DNA from 4 places in the Gellertiella sp. DMC107 genome. Region 1 is predicted to be linked to each of the others. Evidence: riboswitches for the same ligand, from Rfam matches in the RefSeq annotation. Region 1 holds a riboswitch; each other region holds the start of a gene.
The links. A riboswitch is a leader RNA that binds a small molecule or an ion and turns the genes downstream of it on or off. The one in region 1 is predicted to bind cobalamin.
Positions count from the first base shown of each region.

Region 2: linked by a shared signal. The riboswitch ahead of bluB (5,6-dimethylbenzimidazole synthase) and the one ahead of ACT54B_RS18925 (aromatic ring-hydroxylating oxygenase subunit alpha) in region 1 are both predicted to bind cobalamin.
Region 3: linked by a shared signal. The riboswitch ahead of cobU (bifunctional adenosylcobinamide kinase/adenosylcobinamide-phosphate guanylyltransferase) and the one ahead of ACT54B_RS18925 (aromatic ring-hydroxylating oxygenase subunit alpha) in region 1 are both predicted to bind cobalamin.
Region 4: linked by a shared signal. The riboswitch ahead of ACT54B_RS17515 (energy-coupling factor ABC transporter permease) and the one ahead of ACT54B_RS18925 (aromatic ring-hydroxylating oxygenase subunit alpha) in region 1 are both predicted to bind cobalamin.

Region 1 covers NZ_JBQUZZ010000006.1:185,253-189,457, reverse strand. The annotation lists gene ACT54B_RS18945 (MipA/OmpV family protein) at 1-103, shown strand, start outside; gene ACT54B_RS18940 (TetR/AcrR family transcriptional regulator) at 107-754, opposite strand; gene ACT54B_RS18935 (darcynin family protein) at 793-1,131, shown strand; gene ACT54B_RS18930 (SDR family oxidoreductase) at 1,143-1,892, shown strand; cobalamin riboswitch at 1,969-2,175, shown strand; gene ACT54B_RS18925 (aromatic ring-hydroxylating oxygenase subunit alpha) at 2,301-3,548, shown strand; gene ACT54B_RS18920 (FAD-binding oxidoreductase) at 3,557-4,205, shown strand, end outside.
Region 2 covers NZ_JBQUZZ010000001.1:27,450-31,654, forward strand. The annotation lists gene ACT54B_RS00110 (methyl-accepting chemotaxis protein) at 1-517, opposite strand, end outside; gene ACT54B_RS00115 (phosphatase PAP2 family protein) at 730-1,467, opposite strand; gene bluB (5,6-dimethylbenzimidazole synthase) at 1,587-2,273, opposite strand; cobalamin riboswitch at 2,320-2,524, opposite strand; gene ACT54B_RS00125 (NAD+ synthase) at 2,558-4,205, opposite strand, start outside.
Region 3 covers NZ_JBQUZZ010000001.1:152,250-156,454, reverse strand. The annotation lists gene ACT54B_RS00720 (cobyric acid synthase) at 1-964, shown strand, start outside; cobalamin riboswitch at 1,031-1,401, shown strand; gene cobU (bifunctional adenosylcobinamide kinase/adenosylcobinamide-phosphate guanylyltransferase) at 1,586-2,110, shown strand; gene cobW (cobalamin biosynthesis protein CobW) at 2,115-3,188, shown strand; gene cobN (cobaltochelatase subunit CobN) at 3,193-4,205, shown strand, end outside.
Region 4 covers NZ_JBQUZZ010000005.1:271,026-275,230, reverse strand. The annotation lists gene ACT54B_RS17530 (energy-coupling factor ABC transporter ATP-binding protein) at 1-508, opposite strand, end outside; gene cbiQ (cobalt ECF transporter T component CbiQ) at 505-1,245, opposite strand; gene ACT54B_RS17520 (energy-coupling factor ABC transporter substrate-binding protein) at 1,245-1,559, opposite strand; gene ACT54B_RS17515 (energy-coupling factor ABC transporter permease) at 1,563-2,231, opposite strand; cobalamin riboswitch at 2,304-2,523, opposite strand; gene betI (choline-binding transcriptional repressor BetI) at 2,602-3,192, opposite strand; gene choX (choline ABC transporter substrate-binding protein) at 3,393-4,205, shown strand, end outside.

The DNA.
Region 1 (4,205 bases):
CGGCGTCGCGGCAGACAGCAGCCTCGTTCGCCAGAAGGGCTCGGAAGATCAGGTCACCATCGGCGTCTCCGCCACCTATCGTTTCGATTTCTCGCTGCGCTGATCGTCAGCCGCCAAGCCCGAGATAGCCGTAGACGGCACGGCGGATGCGCGCTTCGAGCGATGCGGGATCGGTCTCGCCGTAGAGCCCTGCCGCATCGGCCATCCCCCGGGTCAGCGCCGCCAGATCCCGCGCGGCGGTTGCCGGGTCGGCTATGCCATGGGCGGAGAGCGCCCGGGCGACAGTTTCGGCAATCTCCTGTTTCAGCGCCTGGGTTTCCGCGTCGAGCGGCAGCAGGCTTTCCGCATATTCGAGACTGGCCGCCAGCCGGGGACGGGCGAACTGGTGGTGCAGCGCGGCGCGGATCAGGCCGTCGAGCAACGTCTTCAGATCGGCCGTTCCCGCCTGCTCAGCCTGCCCTTCCAGCAGCACGATCAGTTCCGCGCGCTTGCGCCGGATGAGGGCCGCGAGCAGCGCCTCCTTGCCAGGAAAATACTGGTAGAGGCTGCCGATGCTGATGCCCGCCCGTTCCGCCACCAGATTGGTGTTGAGGGCCGATAGCCCGCCGCCCTCCAGAATGCGAGCCGCCGCTTCCAGGATGATCTCGACGGTCGCGGCAGACCGTGCCTGACGCGGATGTTTGCGGGCTTCGATGGGCTTTGCGGTGCGGGACATGGAATGCGAGTTGGAAATGTGAGCAATTGCTCGCACCATAGATCCGTTCCACCCATCCCGCAACCGGAGCGTCGTCCATGGATCCGCTGAAGCCCCGCCTTTCCGTTTTCGTCTGTCTGAGGGCGTTGCCGTCCTGGCTGCGCCTGCCACGGCCCGAGCGGGAGCGGATCGCGACGGCAGCGCTCTTGCCGGCGCTTGAGGGGCGGAGCGTGACCCTGCGCCATTTCGATGCGGAGGCCTTTTCCGCGGATTGTTCCGACATCGTGCTCTTCGAGGCGGAAGATGCGGTTCAATTCAATGGCGTGATGGAGGCGCTGCGCGATTCGCCGCTCTTTGCCGAGCCCTTCTTCGACCTGATCCGGATCATTCCGGCCATCGAGGACGGCTTCCGCCACTATGAGCGGAGTGGGGTGTGAAGGGGGTGGCCATGCGGATCGAGGGACAGAGGGTACTCGTCACCGGCGGCACCGCCGGAATAGGCCGGGACATCGCGTTGCAACTCGCGGCGCGGGGTGCGCGGGTGATCATCACCGGGCGGAACCGGGTCGCCGCCGAGTCGGTAATCGCGGCGGCGGGAGGGGCAATGGCCTTCATCGAGGCCGATCTCGCCGACCGGGAAGGACAGGAACGGCTGGTGGCCGAGGTCATGGCGCGCCATCCCGATCTGTCGATCCTCGTCAACAATGCGGGCGTGCAGGTGAACATGCCGGCGACGGGCCTTGGCGATGCGGGCCTGATGGCGGCCTTCCGCGCCGAAATCGAGCTCAATCTGGACGCGCCCATCGCGCTCGCCTTCGGTCTGATGCCCTTGCTGGCCCGGCAGCCGCGCGCGGCCATCGTCAATATGTCCTCGGGCCTTGCGCTGGCCCCGAAGCGGACCGCGCCGGTCTATTGCGCGACGAAGGCGGGGCTCAGCGCCTTCAGCCGCGCGCTGCGCTACCGCTGCGAGGATGCGGCGCCCCATGTGACCGTGCATGACGTGATCATGGCTTTCGTCGAGACGGGCATGACAGCGGGGCGCGGGCGGAACAAGATGCACCCTGCCGAGGCAGCCCGCGCGGTGATTGCGGGCCTCGAACGGGGAAAGCCGGAGATCGTCGTGGGAAAGGCCCGGCTTCTCGCCGCAATCAGCCGCCTGTCGCCGGCTCTTGCCCGTCGCATCCTGCGCGATGGCTGACCGCCTCCGTCCACAGGCCTGTTTCGATGAGGCTTGCAGATGTCGCATTCAGCCATGTGGTCGCGAATGAAATATGGTGTCTTGGGGACATCGAGGTGCCCGAAGGTTTTGACGAGCCGGAGGGACAATTGGGAAGCCGGTGACAACCCGGCGCTGCCCCCGCAACGGTAGCAGAACTGAACGGCGTCGAAAGACCACTGGGCGAAGGCCCGGGAAGGTGACGCAAGGTCCCCTCGGGGGACGGTTCTGGAGCCCGGAAACCAGCCTCGATGCGCTGAACTCGACTGATCGCGGTGGGCGAGCAGGAGGCGAATGGACATGCGGCCCCTCCGGCTGAGGGTGCGCCTGCGCCTGTCCATGCGTTTCCGGATCATCCGCCCGGCCGTCCCCGACCCATAAGGACCGACCATGGACATCCGTTCCGACATGCTTTCCCGGCTCCAGGCCCGCAAGCCCGGCTTTACCCTCGACCAGCCCTTCTATATCGATCCGGCCTATTTCCAGCAGGATCTGAACGAGATCTGGTACAAGGACTGGCTGTTCATCGGGCATGATTGCGAGCTGCCGAAGCCGGGCAATTTCATGACGGTGCAGGTCGGCGCCTATCCTGTGGTCCTCGTTCGCGACAATGACGGCGGCATCCGCGCCTTCCACAATTCCTGCCGCCATCGCGGCTCGCGGGTCTGCACCGAGCATCGCGGTTCGGCGGCCAAGCTCGTCTGCCCCTATCACCAGTGGACCTACGATCTCGACGGTTCGCTGCAATATGCCCGCCACATGGGCGAGAGCTTCGACAAGTCCACCTATGGCCTGAAGCCCGTCGCCTGCGAGCTCGCCGGCGGCTACATCTTCATCTCGCTCGCCGAGAAGCCGATGGATTTCGCCCCCTTCCGGGCTACCATGGAGCCCTATTTCCTGCCGCACCGGCTGCGCGATGCCAAGGTGGCTTACGAAAGCACTATCATCGAAAAGGGCAACTGGAAGCTCGTCTGGGAAAACAACCGCGAATGCTATCACTGCGCCGGCAACCATCCGGAACTCTGCAAGACCTATCCGGAAGCCCCGACCGCGACCGGCGTCAACGGTGCGGCGGATGATCCTGAAATCGTCGAGCACTGGGAAAAATGCGAGGCGCTCGGCCTGCCGAGCCGCTTTGCCATCGACCAGCGCGGCCAGTTCCGCACCGCCCGTATTCCGCTGCTGCGCGATGCGGTGAGCTACACCATGTCCGGCCGCAAGGCGGTGCAGATGCGGCTTTCCGACGACATCAACCAGGACCGCCTCGGCACGCTCCTGCTCTTCCACTACCCGACCACCTGGAACCACATTCTCTCCGACCATGCGGTGACCTTCCGCGTGCTGCCGATCAGCGCCACGGAAACTGCTGTCACCACCAAGTGGCTGGTGCACAAGGATGCGGTGGAAGGCATCGATTACCGGCTGGACGATCTCATCCATGTCTGGACCGAGACCAACGACCAGGACCGCCGGATCGTCGAGGAAAATGCCTTCGGCATCCAGTCGCCCGCCTATCAGCCCGGCCCCTATTCGGAAGCGCATGAGGGCGGCGTGGAGCAGTTCGTCGACTGGTATTCCCGCTTCATGCAGGAGCGTCTCGGCGGCAAGGCTCCGGCCTCGCTGCGCTCGGTCGCCTGAGGCCCGCCATGACGATGAAACCCTTCCTCGGGGAGGTGCCGCCGGCACTTCCCCTCGACGCGACCAGCCCCTGGAATGCCGCCCGGCAGATGCTCGTCTGCACGGCGGTCACCGACGAGGCGCCCGATGTGAAGACCTTCACCTTCGGCGTCGAGGGCGGCGGCTGGTTCAAATACATGCCGGGCCAGTTCATCACGGTGGAGCTTCGGGCGAAGGGCGGCGATCTCCATCGCACCTACACCATCTCCTCCACGCCCTCGCGGCCCTATGCGCTGTCGATCACCATCAAGGCGCAGCCCGGCAGCATCGGCACCCGCTGGATGTTCGATCATGTGGTGCCGGGTTCGCGCATCCGCGCCTATGGCCCGAACGGCCATTTCACGCTGGCGCGCAATCCGGCGGAGAAATACCTGTTCATTTCGGCCGGCTCCGGCATCACCCCCATGATGTCCATGCTGCGCTGGCTTTCCGATACCGCGCCTGCGACCGATGTGGTCTTCCTGAATTCGGCGCGCCGGCCGGAGGAAATCATATTCCGCGAGGAGCTGGAGCTGCTCGCCAAGCGCATGCCCAATCTCTCGCTCGGTTTCCTGCCGGAAGGCCGCTCCGTCGCCTCGCCCTGGGCGGGGCTGATGGGCCGCATCGACCGGCACAAGC
Region 2 (4,205 bases), on a different contig from region 1:
CGATTTCTTCCTGGAGCGCATCCGCCACCTTGTCGAATGCCGGCATCTGCTTGTTTCCGGCTTCCGGTCCGCCAGCCACATAGGTCTTGGCCATCTCGATGCCAGTCGCGTGGAAGCCCGCGTAACGTTCCGAAAGCGCGTCCAGCGTCGTGACGAGATCGGAAAGGCCAGCCGTTTCGGCAAGCGCCTTCAGGCGGGCGACCTTTTCCGACAGGCTCTTGGCCGATTGCGCGGCAAGATCGAGACCGTCATCCAACCCGTCCTTGCCCTGCGTTGCAGACATATCGGTCAGCGATTCCTGGGTGCTGACGATATCCAGCTCGATCCGCAGCTTCAGCTCGGTGATCTCCCGGGCCAGGTCCTGCGCTTGTTCCTGCGCCAGAGCGATGTCCATGCTGCGCTGCAATTGCCGCGCTGACAATGTGTCCGAAATGGCAAGCACACCGGTGCTGAGGCAGATAAGGCTGATGATGGCAGCAGGCACGAGCCTGCCCAATCGAAAACGATCGAAGATCATTCGAGGAACCTTGAATTCGGAAGATGAAGGGGGGGCGGTGCCTCTCAGGGCGCTCGGCAAACATCATGTTCCGGCAAGATTGCCGTCCGGTTGGCAACAACTATTTGCCGATAAATTTTAATAGTGCCTTAAGCCTAACGGCCATTTAAATCGTTTTGTTGACCAAAGACATTTATTTTAGCGGCATCTTCTATTATAAATTGCTATTTTCATTATGCGCCACTATTGATTGTGTTTCGATGCGGGAAGCTCAGAACCTGCAGCCGCCACAGCAGGCTGGTGAGGGTGAGGACGACGCCCCAGGCGATGACGACATCGGAGAGAAAATGCGCTCCGAAGGCCACGCGGCTGAGCGAGACGGTGACCGCGAAGGGCGCAATCGCCGCATAGGCCATGGGCCGGCGACCAGCCGGCAGCAGCAGCGGCAGGGACAGAAGGGCCGCCGCCGAAGCGCTCTCCCCCGAAATGAACGAGCAGTTGTCCAGACAGGCGCGGGAGAGATCCCAGGGAAGCGAAAAGGCAGAATCGCCCCCGAAACCCAGCGTCTCGCGCGGCCGTGCCCGGCCGAAGCCGTCCTTGATCACCCGCGTCAGAAGCCCTGGCCCCAGCCCCATGACACAGAGAAGAAACAGACAATGGCCCGGTGGGGGCATGAGAGCGGCCAGACGAGACCGTCGGCCGACCGACCGGACCAGCAGCGCGGCAAACGCACAGAGCACGCAGACGTGCGGCAAGACGAGGTTGATGTTGCGCAGCAGCGTCAAGAGCGGATCGGCAGCCAGGAAAAATCCGGTCCTCTCCGCATAAAACAGCGCGCTGACAGCCAGATCCACCTCTGGAAACAGCCGAAAGAACAGACTGGCCAACACCGTGGCCGCGAAAAAGCCGGCGGCAGGCCATGCCGCCACGGCACGCCCTTCGCCGGGCAGTGCAGGAACACTGACCGTCATCCCCTGATCCCGTAAATGGAGACGCCCCCAATGCGCCTTCACAGGGGAGGATAACGAACGGCCATGACGGTTTGGCTACGGTCCTGTGACAGCTCTGTCCGGCGCGCGCCGAGGGGAGACTATCCGCCCCAGGTTTCCTCAAAGACCAGATCCTCCAGCGGCAACCGCTGCCGCCAGCCTTTCACCGCCAGTTCCGGCTCGCTGTAGAGCTGGTCCACATAGCCCGCGCAAAGCCAGGCGACGATTTCCACATGGTCGGGGATGGAAAAGATCTCCCGCACGTCGCGGTCGTGAAAAATGCTCACCCAGCCGATGCCAACCCCTTCCGCCCGGGCCGCGAGCCAGAGATTCTGCACCGCGCAGACGGTGGAATAGACATCCATGCGCGGATTGTGGGTCCGGCCCAGCACCACCTGGCCGCCCCGCGTGGGATCGCAGGTCACACAGATGCTGAGCGGCGCCTTGAGGATGCCTTCGAGCTTCAGCGCGCGATACTGGTCGCGGCGTTCGCCGGTAAACATCAGCGCCGCCTCCTCGTTCGCCCGGCAGAAGGCCTCGTGCACCCGGCGGCGCTTTTCCTCGGAACGGACGAGCAGGAAATTCCAGGGCTGCATGAAGCCCACGCTCGGTGCGGCATGCGCCGCCTTCAACAGGCGTTCCACCACATCGTCAGGCAGAGGGTCGGGCAAAAACTGGTCGCGCACGTCCCGCCGCGTTTCGATGGCGCGATAAAGGGCGGCTTTTTCATCCGGTGTGAACGGTTCGGCATGCACCAGCGCATCGCGGTGCGATTTCGTCGCAAGCATCGTTCGATCCCCAACAATGCAGACACCGCTGCCGCCGTCCGCGCGGCATCGGCTATGGCATCAGGCCGGTCTTCTGACTGGGCATCATCCGCCCGCTGCACGCCTTCCCGGTTTCCCAGTGGCGCGGCCTTCCGGTCAGGAAAGCCGTCTGCAACGACGTCCGCCTTACAGCGTTGGGCACGTTCCGGTTTTTCACCGGATTCCCGATTATCCGCCGGAAACCCGGCGGCACCTGAATATCCTGCTTATGACAAGGCGCCGGCCCTTTGGCAAGGCGCCCCCGCCTACCGGTCGCGGAACCGGTTGGTGATCGGATAGCGCCGGTCGCGTCCGAAATTCTTGCGGGTGATCTTCACGCCCGGCGCCGACTGCCGGCGCTTGTATTCGGCGATATAGAGCAGATGCTCGATCCGGTGCACCGTCGCCACGTCGTGACCGCGCGCCACGATATCCTCCACCGACATTTCCGCCTCGACGAGACATTCGAGAATATCGTCGAGGACCGGATAGGGCGGCAGCGAATCCTGGTCGGTCTGGTTCGGCCGAAGCTCTGCCGAAGGTGCCTTGTCCAGAATGTTTTTCGGGATCACCTCGCCCCCCGGCCCGAGCGCGCCCGGCGGCACATGGCTGTTGCGCCAGGCAGAAAGCGCATAGACCTGCATCTTGTACAGGTCCTTGATCGGGTTGAAGCCACCGTTCATGTCGCCATAGAGCGTGCAATAGCCCACCGACATTTCCGACTTGTTCCCGGTCGTGACGACCATCGAACCGAACTTGTTGGAAATGGCCATCAGAATGGTGCCGCGCGCCCGGCTCTGGAGGTTTTCCTCCGTAATGCCCTCTTCCGTCCCCTCGAAAACCTCCGACAGCGCGGAGAGAAACCCGGCGACCGGCTCCTCGATCGGCACCACCTCGTAACGGCAGCCCAGCGCCTTGGCACAGGCCTCCGCGTCCGTCAGCGAATCGGAGGAGGTGTAGCGATAGGGCAGCATCACGCAGCGCACCCGCTCCTCGCCCAGCGCATCCACCGCAATGGCCGCGCAGATCGCGCTGTCGATGCCGCCGGAGAGGCCAAGCACCACATTGCGGAAGCCGTTCTTGTTCACGTAATCCCGGAAGCCGATCATGCAGGCCCGATAATCGGCCTCTTGCGTATCGGGCAGATTGGCCCGGCCGCCGTCGCGGCAGACCCAGCTTTCGCCCTCCCGCTTCCAGGTGGAAACGGACAGGGTCTCCTCGAACTGGCTCATCTGGAAAGCCATGGACTTGTCGACGTTGAAGGCAAAGCTCGCGCCGTCGAAGACCAGTTCGTCCTGTCCGCCGAGCTGGTTCGCATAGATCATCGGCAGGCCGAGTTCGATCACATGCTTCAGCACGATCTGGTGGCGGATATCCATCTTGTTGCGATAATAGGGCGAGCCGTTCGGCACCAGCAGGAGCTCCGCGCCGCTTTCCGCCAGCGTCTCGCAGACGCCGAGTTCACCCCAGATATCCTCGCAGACCGGGATGCCGAGACGCACGCCCCGGAAATTCACCGGCCCCGGCATCGCGCCGGCGCGGAACACGCGCTTTTCGTCGAACTCGCCGTAATTGGGCAGATCCACCTTGTCACGGATGGCGAGGACCCGGCCGCCGTCCAGCACCGCGACGGAATTGTAGCGGCCCGCCTCGTCCTGGCGGGGAAAGCCGATGATGACCCCCGGCCCGCCATCGGCGGTTTCCGCGGCAAAGGCGTCGATCGCCTCCCGGCAGGCGCGGATGAAGGCAGGCTTCAGAACCAGGTCTTCCGGCGGATAGCCCGCCACGAACAGTTCGGTGAGCAGCAGGAGATGGGCTCCCTGCCGTGCCGCATCGGCGCGGGCTTCCCGCGCCTTCGCCATATTGCCCTTGATGTCACCGACCGTCGGGTTGAACTGGCCGACGGCGATGCGG
Region 3 (4,205 bases), on a different contig from region 1:
TATCGACCGGGGCGGGGTGATTGCCTCGCTGGTCGGTACCCATGCCATCCTGCCGCCCGAGGACCGGGCGATGATCGCCGGTTACCTGATCAACAAGTTCCGGGGCGATGTGACGCTTTTCGACGACGGGTTGAAAGCCATCGAGGGTTTCACGGGCTGGCCCTGTTTCGGCGTCGTTCCCTGGCTGAAGGCGGCGGCCCGGCTGCCGGCAGAGGATTCCGTCGTGCTGGAGCGTCTCGCGCGACCGGAGGGACGGGCGCTGAAGGTGGCCGTTCCGGTCCTCTCGCGCATCGCCAATTTCGACGATCTCGATCCGCTGAAGGCCGAGCCGGAGGTGGATCTCGTCTATGTCCGTCCGGGGGAGGCAATCCCTGCCGATACGGGGCTGGTGGTGCTGCCGGGTTCGAAATCGACCATCGGCGATCTGATGGATCTGCGCGCGCAGGGCTGGGATCGCGATCTGGCCCGGCATGTGAAGCGGGGCGGACGGGTGATCGGCATTTGCGGCGGATATCAGATGCTCGGGCGCGTGGTGCGCGATCCGCTCGGCATCGAAGGCGGCACGACGGAAACGGAGGGTCTTGGCCTGCTCGACGTGGAAACCGAAATGGCCCCGGAAAAGACGGTCCGCAACACGGCCGCCTGGTCGGTCGAGCATGATGTGCCGCTCGAGGGCTACGAGATCCATCTGGGCGTGACGGAGGGGCCGGATTGCGTCCGTCCGGCGATCCGCATCGGCAACCGGGCCGATGGGGCCATCTCGCCGGACGGGCGGGTCATGGGCACCTATCTGCACGGTCTCTTTGGCAATGACGGATACAGGCGGGGCCTGCTGTCCACCTTCGGCATCGAAGGGGACCGGCTCTCCTACCGGGAAGGGGTGGATCGCGCGCTCGACGATCTGGCGGCCGAGCTGGAATCGCTTCTCGATCCACGCTGGCTCGATGGCCTGATGGGCGGTTGAGCCGGTTCCGCCTGCGACATTGCCCGCCGCCCGATGCGATTGACTTGGAACGCCCCCACTCTTATGAAACATCAAGAAACGGATGGTTTCCGCTGCGCCAAGGTCGCAGCGGGAAGAGATAGGGAATGCGCAAGGATGGACCCATTCAGGGCATCCGTATCGCAGCCGACCCCGCGACTGTAGAGCGGCGAGGGGACTTCATCCCGGTTCTGACGGCATTGGCCGGCGGTTCGCATGGTGCGGACGGGCGAAGGCGACAGGGACAGGGAAAAGCCACTGGAGTGGCATGGAAAACAGCCGGGGCCGGACGCCTCTTCTTCTACGAATCGTCCACCTCTTTCCATGCGGATCACTTCGGGAAGGCGAGAAGCACCTGCTGGCACGGCGACGTGCCGGGAACCGCGAGCCAGGAGACCTGCCATTCGTGCCGGGCGAAGAGCCCAGTTCCTGGGGAGGCGTCCCCAATGCCAGCACGGAGGTTGTCATGGCAAGACGAGCGCCCATGCCGGCTATGTGCCGGATGGCGAAGCATGCATGTGTGTCTGGCCTGACAGGGCGGCGCAGCGGTGTTTCCGCCGCGATGCCGGCTTTTGATTCATGCCGTGTGGGAGACTGCAGGCCATGACGGCACAGTCCAAAGGCGCTGTCCTCGTTCTCGGCGGCGCGCGCTCCGGAAAATCCCGATTTGCCGAAAACTATGTGCTGGGCACGGGCCTCAGGCGCCATTACGTGGCGACGGGCCGGGCCTGGGACGACGAGATGCGCGCGCGCATCGACAAGCACCGCGAGGACCGCGGCCCGGACTGGAACACGCTGGAAGAGCCGCTCGATCTCGTCTTCGCGCTCCAGACCATCGATTCCACGGAGAGTGTCATCCTGGTCGATTGCCTGACCCTCTGGGTCACCAACCTGATGATGGAAGAGCGCGACATGGCCTCCGAATTCCGCGCGCTTGCGGAATTCGTGCGGGATGCCCGGGGTCGCATCGTTTTCGTCTCCAACGAGGTCGGTCTGGGCATTGTCCCGGAAAACCGCATGGCCAGAGAATTCCGCGACCATGCGGGCCGCCTGCACCAGTTGATCGCCGACGTGGCGAAGGAAGTCTATTTTGTTGCGGCGGGCCTGCCGCTGAAGATGAAGGGTTGAACCGATGTTCAAGGAAAAGATCCCCGCAACTGTGATCACCGGTTTTCTCGGAGCGGGCAAGACCACGATGATCCGCAACCTGCTGACCGATACCGGCGGCAAGAAGATCGCGCTGATCATCAACGAATTCGGCGATCTCGGCGTCGATGGGGAGGTGCTGAAGGGTTGCGGTGCGGAAAACTGTACCGAGGACGACATCATCGAGCTGACCAATGGCTGCATCTGCTGCACCGTGGCCGACGATTTTGTGCCGACCATGATGAAGCTGCTGGAGCGCGAAAGCCGCCCTGACCATATCGTCATCGAAACCTCCGGCCTTGCGCTGCCGCAGCCGCTGGTTGCCGCCTTCAACTGGCCGGAAATCCGCACGCAGGTGACGGTCGATGGCGTGGTGACCGTGGTGGACAGTGCCGCCGTCGCCGCAGGCCGCTTTGCCGACGATCACGACCGCGTGGATGCCATGCGCGCCGAAGACGAGGGGCTCGACCATGAAAGCCCGCTCGAAGAACTCTTCGAGGACCAGCTGACCTGCGCCGACCTCATCGTTCTCAACAAGACCGACCTTCTGGATGCCGAGGGCCTTGCCACGGTTCGCAGCGAAGTGACCGCCCGCATTGCCCGCAAGCCGACGATGATCGAAGCCCGCAACGGCTCGGTTCCGGCCTCGGTCCTGCTCGGCCTCGGCGTCGGCACGGAAGCCGATATCGAGAACCGCAAGTCGCATCACGAGCTGGAACACGAGGCCCTGCACGAGGACGGCGTCGAGCACCATCACGACCATGATCATGACGAGTTCGAGAGCTTCGTGGCCGAGCTCGGTCCCGTTGCCGATCCGGCGCTCTTCGTGGAGAAGCTGAAGGCGATCATCGCGGAACACGATATCCTCCGCCTCAAGGGCTTTGCCGACGTGCCCGGCAAGCCGATGCGCCTCGTCATCCAGGCGGTCGGCAGCCGCATCGACCATTATTTCGATCGCGCCTGGGCCCCGGGCGAAACCCGCGCCACCCGCCTCGTCGTCATCGGCCTGCATGACGAGATGGACGACGACGCGATCCGCGCGGCGCTGAAGGCGCTCTGATCCCATGCATCTGCTGCTCGCACAAAAGGGAACCATCTCGGACGGGGACGAGGCCATCGATCTCGGCCAGTCGCCGGGTGATATACTGTTCCTGTCGGCAGCGGATACGGAGCTTGCCGCCGTCGCCTCGGCGCAGCGGCAGCTCGACAACGGGTTTACCTTGCGGGTCGCGAGCCTGATTTCGCTGAAGCATCCGATGTCCGTCGATACCTATGTGGAGCGGACGGCGCGGCATGCGAAGCTGATCGTGGTGCGGCCGCTTGGCGGGGCGAGCTATTTCCAGTATGCGCTGGAGGCCTTGCATGCTGCCGCAAACCGATACGGCGCGAAGATTGCGGTCATTCCCGGCGATTCCAAGCCCGATCCGGGGCTGGTGCCCTATTCGAATATCGGTGTCGACGATCTCAACGCACTCTGGTCCTACCTGATCGAGGGCGGTAACGACAATACGCGCGCCTTCCTCACCTATGCCTCGGCCATGCTGTCGGGGGGCGAAAAGCCGGGTCCCGCCGTGCCGCTTGCCAAGGCCGGCATCTGGTGGCCGGGCGAAGGGGTGATCAAGGTCTCCCGCTGGCTGGAAAAGGTGGGTCCCAGCCAGGAGGCGAAGGGCACCGTTGCCATTTCCTTCTACCGCGCGCTCGTCCAGAGCGGCGAGACAAAGCCTGTCGAGGCGATGATCGAGGCGCTGGCGGCGGAGGGGCTGCGCGCACTTCCCGTCTTTGCCTACAGCCTGAAGGATTCCGACTGCATCGGCACGCTGAAGTCGATCTTCGCCAAGGGCGTGCCTGAAGTGGTGATCAACGCCACCGCCTTTGCGGTTTCCGCGCCCGGCGCGAACCGCAAGCCGACCGTTCTGGAATCGCAAGGATCGGTCGTGTTGCAGGCGATCTTCTCCGCTTCGTCCAAAGAAGCATGGGAAGCCTCCGCGCAGGGGCTTTCCGCCCGCGATCTCGGCATGAATGTCTCGCTGCCGGAGGTGGATGGCCGTGTGCTTTCCCGCGCCGTCTCCTTCAAGGC
Region 4 (4,205 bases), on a different contig from region 1:
CGAGACCGGCGGTCGGCTCGTCCAGCAGCAGCACGCGGGGCTCCATGGCGATGACGCCGGCAATCGCGGCCCGCTTCTTCTGCCCGAAGCTCATGCGGTGGGTGGGGGTCGCTGCCAGATCGGCAATGCCCATCGCCTCCAGCGCGGCCGCCACCCGGCGGCGGATCTCCGCCTCCGGCAGACCCATGTTGGACGGGCCGAAGGACACGTCTTCGGCGACCGTGGCCGCAAAGAGCTGGTCGTCCGGGTCCTGCATGACGAGGCCGACGCTGGCGCGCAGCCGGGCAAGGCCCTTGCGGTCGTGGCTGATGGCCTCGCCGTCGAGCCGCACCGTGCCTTCCGCCGGCTTCAGGCTGCCGTTCAGCAGCTGGAAAAGGGTGGACTTGCCGGCCCCGTTGACGCCGAGCAGCGCCACGCACTCACCGCGATCGATGGAAAAACCGACGCCCGAGAGCGCCGGCGGCGCGCCCGGATAGGCAAAGGAAAGGCCTTTCGCCGACAGGATCATGCAAACCTCCCGACCAGCAGCAGGCCGGCAAAGGCGCTGACCGTCGCCGCCATGCGGAAGAGGCGGGAGGGCTCCTCGGTCGTCAGGAACACGAGTCGCCCCTCGTAGCCGCGCGCGCCCAGTCCGGTTTCCAGCCGCTGCGCCCGCGAGAAGACCCGCGGCAGCAGCGCCGCCAGCAGCAGACCGTGCGAGGTGAGAATGCCGCGGAAATTCCGGTGCCCGAGCCGGCCTTTCAGCGCCCGCTCGCCGCTTTCCAGACAGTCGAGCGTCAGCCAGATCATCCGGAACATCACGAGCGCGATATCGGCAATATGCGGGTTCAGGCCGCGCCGCTCCAGGAAGGCGATCAGCCGGGTGAGCGGCGTCGTCAGCGCCAGCAGCAGCAGGGCGGAAATGGAGGCAAGCGCCGTCACGGCAAAGCGTGCAGCCATCAGAAGGTCTTCCCGGCCTGCCAGGCCGAGAACGGGGCCACCGGACCAGGAGAGCGTCACCGCCTGGGCCAGGACGCCCGTGGCGATGAAGCCTGCCGGAACGGCAAAAGCCTTCAGGTAATCGCGCGCCGGAATACCGGCGCCGAAAAGGGTGAGCAGGGCCATGATCGCCAGGATCACGAGCTTGATCGCCAGCGCCGTCGACAGCACCGCCACCAGCATGGCGGAGAGGCTGAGCGCGAGTTTTTCCGCCGTTGGCACATGGCGCCAACGGCTCGTATGGGCGGACCGGTCGATGAGGCGCATCAGTGCGCCTGTTCGACGGATGTCTTCGATGCGCGATGGCTGTCGCCCCGGGCGGAGCGTCGGCCGAAATAGAAGCCGATCAGGCCGGCGCCAAGCGCGGCCTGCAGCGCAAACAGCAGGCTGGCCACTTCGCCGCTCGGCGGCTCCCAGATCGGGGTGAACCAGGGCTGGTAACCGGGATTGATCTCGGTGATCAGCGCGGCGGCATTGTTGTCGGCGCCGTTGAACTGGGCGGTGCCGCCCCGGTGGATGAAGAGCGGCGCGGCGGCCAGCGCGCCCACGATGGACAGGAGGATGAGGTTCTGCTTCAGCATGGCTCAGGCCTTTCCGGTCACGGGGCCGAGCGCCTTCAGCTCATCGGCGGAATAGCGCGACAGAAGATTCATCACGACCACGGTCAGCAGACCCTCGCTGACCGCAAGCGGCGCCTGGGTGGGTGCGAAGACCGCGAGGAACTTCACGGCCGCCCCGGTGACGCCCGAAACCGGATCGGGGAAGGCGAGCGCCAGCTGCAGCGCGGTGACGCAATAGGTGGCGAGATCGCCGAGCATGGCGGCGAAGAACACCGCGACCGCCATGGAAGCCCCCGCCTTCGTGAGGCCGCGATAGAGGCCATAGGCGATGAAGGGACCGGCGATCGCCATGGAGAAGACGTTGGCGCCCAGCGTCGTCAGACCGCCATGGGCGAGCAGCAGCGCCTGGAACAGAAGCACGATGGTGCCGAGCACGGCTGTCACGGACGGGCCGAACAGCGTGGCCGAGAGGCCGGTGCCGGTCGGATGGGAGCAGCTGCCCGTCACCGACGGGATCTTCAGCGCCGAGAGCACGAAGACATAGGCCCCGGAAGCGGCCAGCAGCATCTTGGTTTCTGGTTTTTCCTCAAGCGTGCGCACGATCTTGCGGGCGCCATAGACGACGAAGGGGAGAGAAAGCGCAGCCCAGCCAAGGGCATGGCTCACCGGAAGGTAGCCTTCCATGATATGCATCGGACAACTCCTTTGCCCGCGCCACCCGCGCGGGGCCAGTCAAAAGGATGGTTCCCTGTCGGGAAATCCCATCCCGGGTTGCCGAAAGAGGCAGGTCTCCTGGCTTGCGGGTCGTCGCTCGGTCCGCCTTATCGGCACGCCTGTCGCGCCAATGGCATGGTTGGACGTCGCTCTCCGCTCACAGTTGCGGGGGCAGCCACGGTCTCGGTCCCTGATGGGTAATCCTCACCGTGTTCCCTTTTCATCCGCCCTCCCGTCCGGTGTGGGCAGAACCGTCTTTCGTAGTCACGTCGCGCGAACCTTCGGGTCCGCGTTTCCGCATCCCTCCTTCATAGGAGAAGTTCCAGCCGATTGCAATCTGCGCTTTGCGTCATGCGGTGACGGTGGCAGGCACAAGCCCGTCGACATAGCGCCAGACCTGCCGCAGCGCCGCATCCCGGTCCATCGATCCGGCGCCGAGCCCCAGGCGCAGCCAGAGGCCGTCGATCAGCGCGCTGAGGCCGGCGGCGATGTCTTCCGCCTCCTGACGCGGCACGAGGCCGGCCAGCGCCGCCACCAGATTGGAGTGGAGCCGCGCGTGGAACACATGCTGAAGCCGCGCCAGCTGCGGCTCGCGCGGCACTTCCGCCACCAGCGAAAGCCAGGCATGGCTGATTTCCGGCTTGAAGAATTCCGGCTCGAAATTGCCGAGCAGCACCGCTTCGAGCCGCTGCCGGGGCGTCGTGGCCGTCTTCAGCCGGGCGACGACCGCCCGGTGCAGGGCCGCGTTCGCCTCCCGCATGGCCTGCTCGAAAAGCTCCTGCTTGTTGCGGAAATAATGCAGCACGATGCCCTTCGATGCCCCCGCATGCGTGGCCACCTTTTCCAGCGTCGTTCCTGCCAGGCCCTCCGTCTGCAGCACCTCGAAAGCCGCCTGCCGCAGTTCCCGGCGCCGGATCTCGCTGATTCTCGAAAGCTTCATGGCCGCCCTGCCTCTGCTCTGTGCCCCTGCCTCCTTCATCGACAATTCGTCCGGAAAGATCAACTGTTGACCGGCGGGTCAATTTAATATCCAATGAGACAAAATGATGGGAACGGCGGTGCGCCGCAGAAAAGGAGATGTCGATGAGGGGGCAAACGGAAAAGGGTCGAAGCGGGCGTGGCCTCGTGCTCGCCGCAATCATGGCAGGGGTTCTGGCCGGGGCGGGCGCCGCCCGGGCCGCCGAGGCTGAAAGCTGCAAGGCGGTCCGCATGGCCGAACCCGGATGGAACGATCTTGCCTTCACCACCGGCGTCGGGATGACGCTGCTGAAGGGGCTCGGCTATGAACCGTCCTCGTCGCTTCTCGGCGTCGATGTCATCTATCTCAGCCTGAAAAACCGGGATCTCGACGTTTTCCTCGGCTATTGGGATCCGGCCATGATCACCTATGCCAAGCCCTATCTGGCGGATGGAACGGTAGAGACGGTGGCCACCAATCTCACCGGGGCGAAATATACCTTTGCCGTGCCGACCTATGTCTATGAGGCCGGCGTCCACGACTTCGCCGATCTGCAGGCCTTCGCCGACCGCTTCGAACGCAAGCTCTACGGCATCGAGCCGGGTTCCAACCAGCTGATGCTGGATGCCGTCAACGATCCCGCGCTTGGCCTGAAGGGCTGGGAAGTGGTGGAATCCTCCGAGCAGGGCATGCTGGCCGAGGTCAAGCGGCATGCGAAAGACAAGAGCTTCATCGTGTTCCAGGGCTGGGCGCCCCATCCGATGAACACGGACATCGACATGAAGTACCTCACCGGCGGCGACAAGTTCTACGGCCCGGATTTCGGTGCGGCCACCGTCAGCACCCAGGTGCGCAAGGGCTTTGCCGGGGAATGCCCGAATGTGGCCAAGCTGCTTTCCAATCTCCGCTTCGATGTGGATTTCGAGAATCGCGGCATGGGCTACCTGATGAATGACGGCCTGCCGCCCGAAGAGGCCGCCGCCCGTGCCATCAAG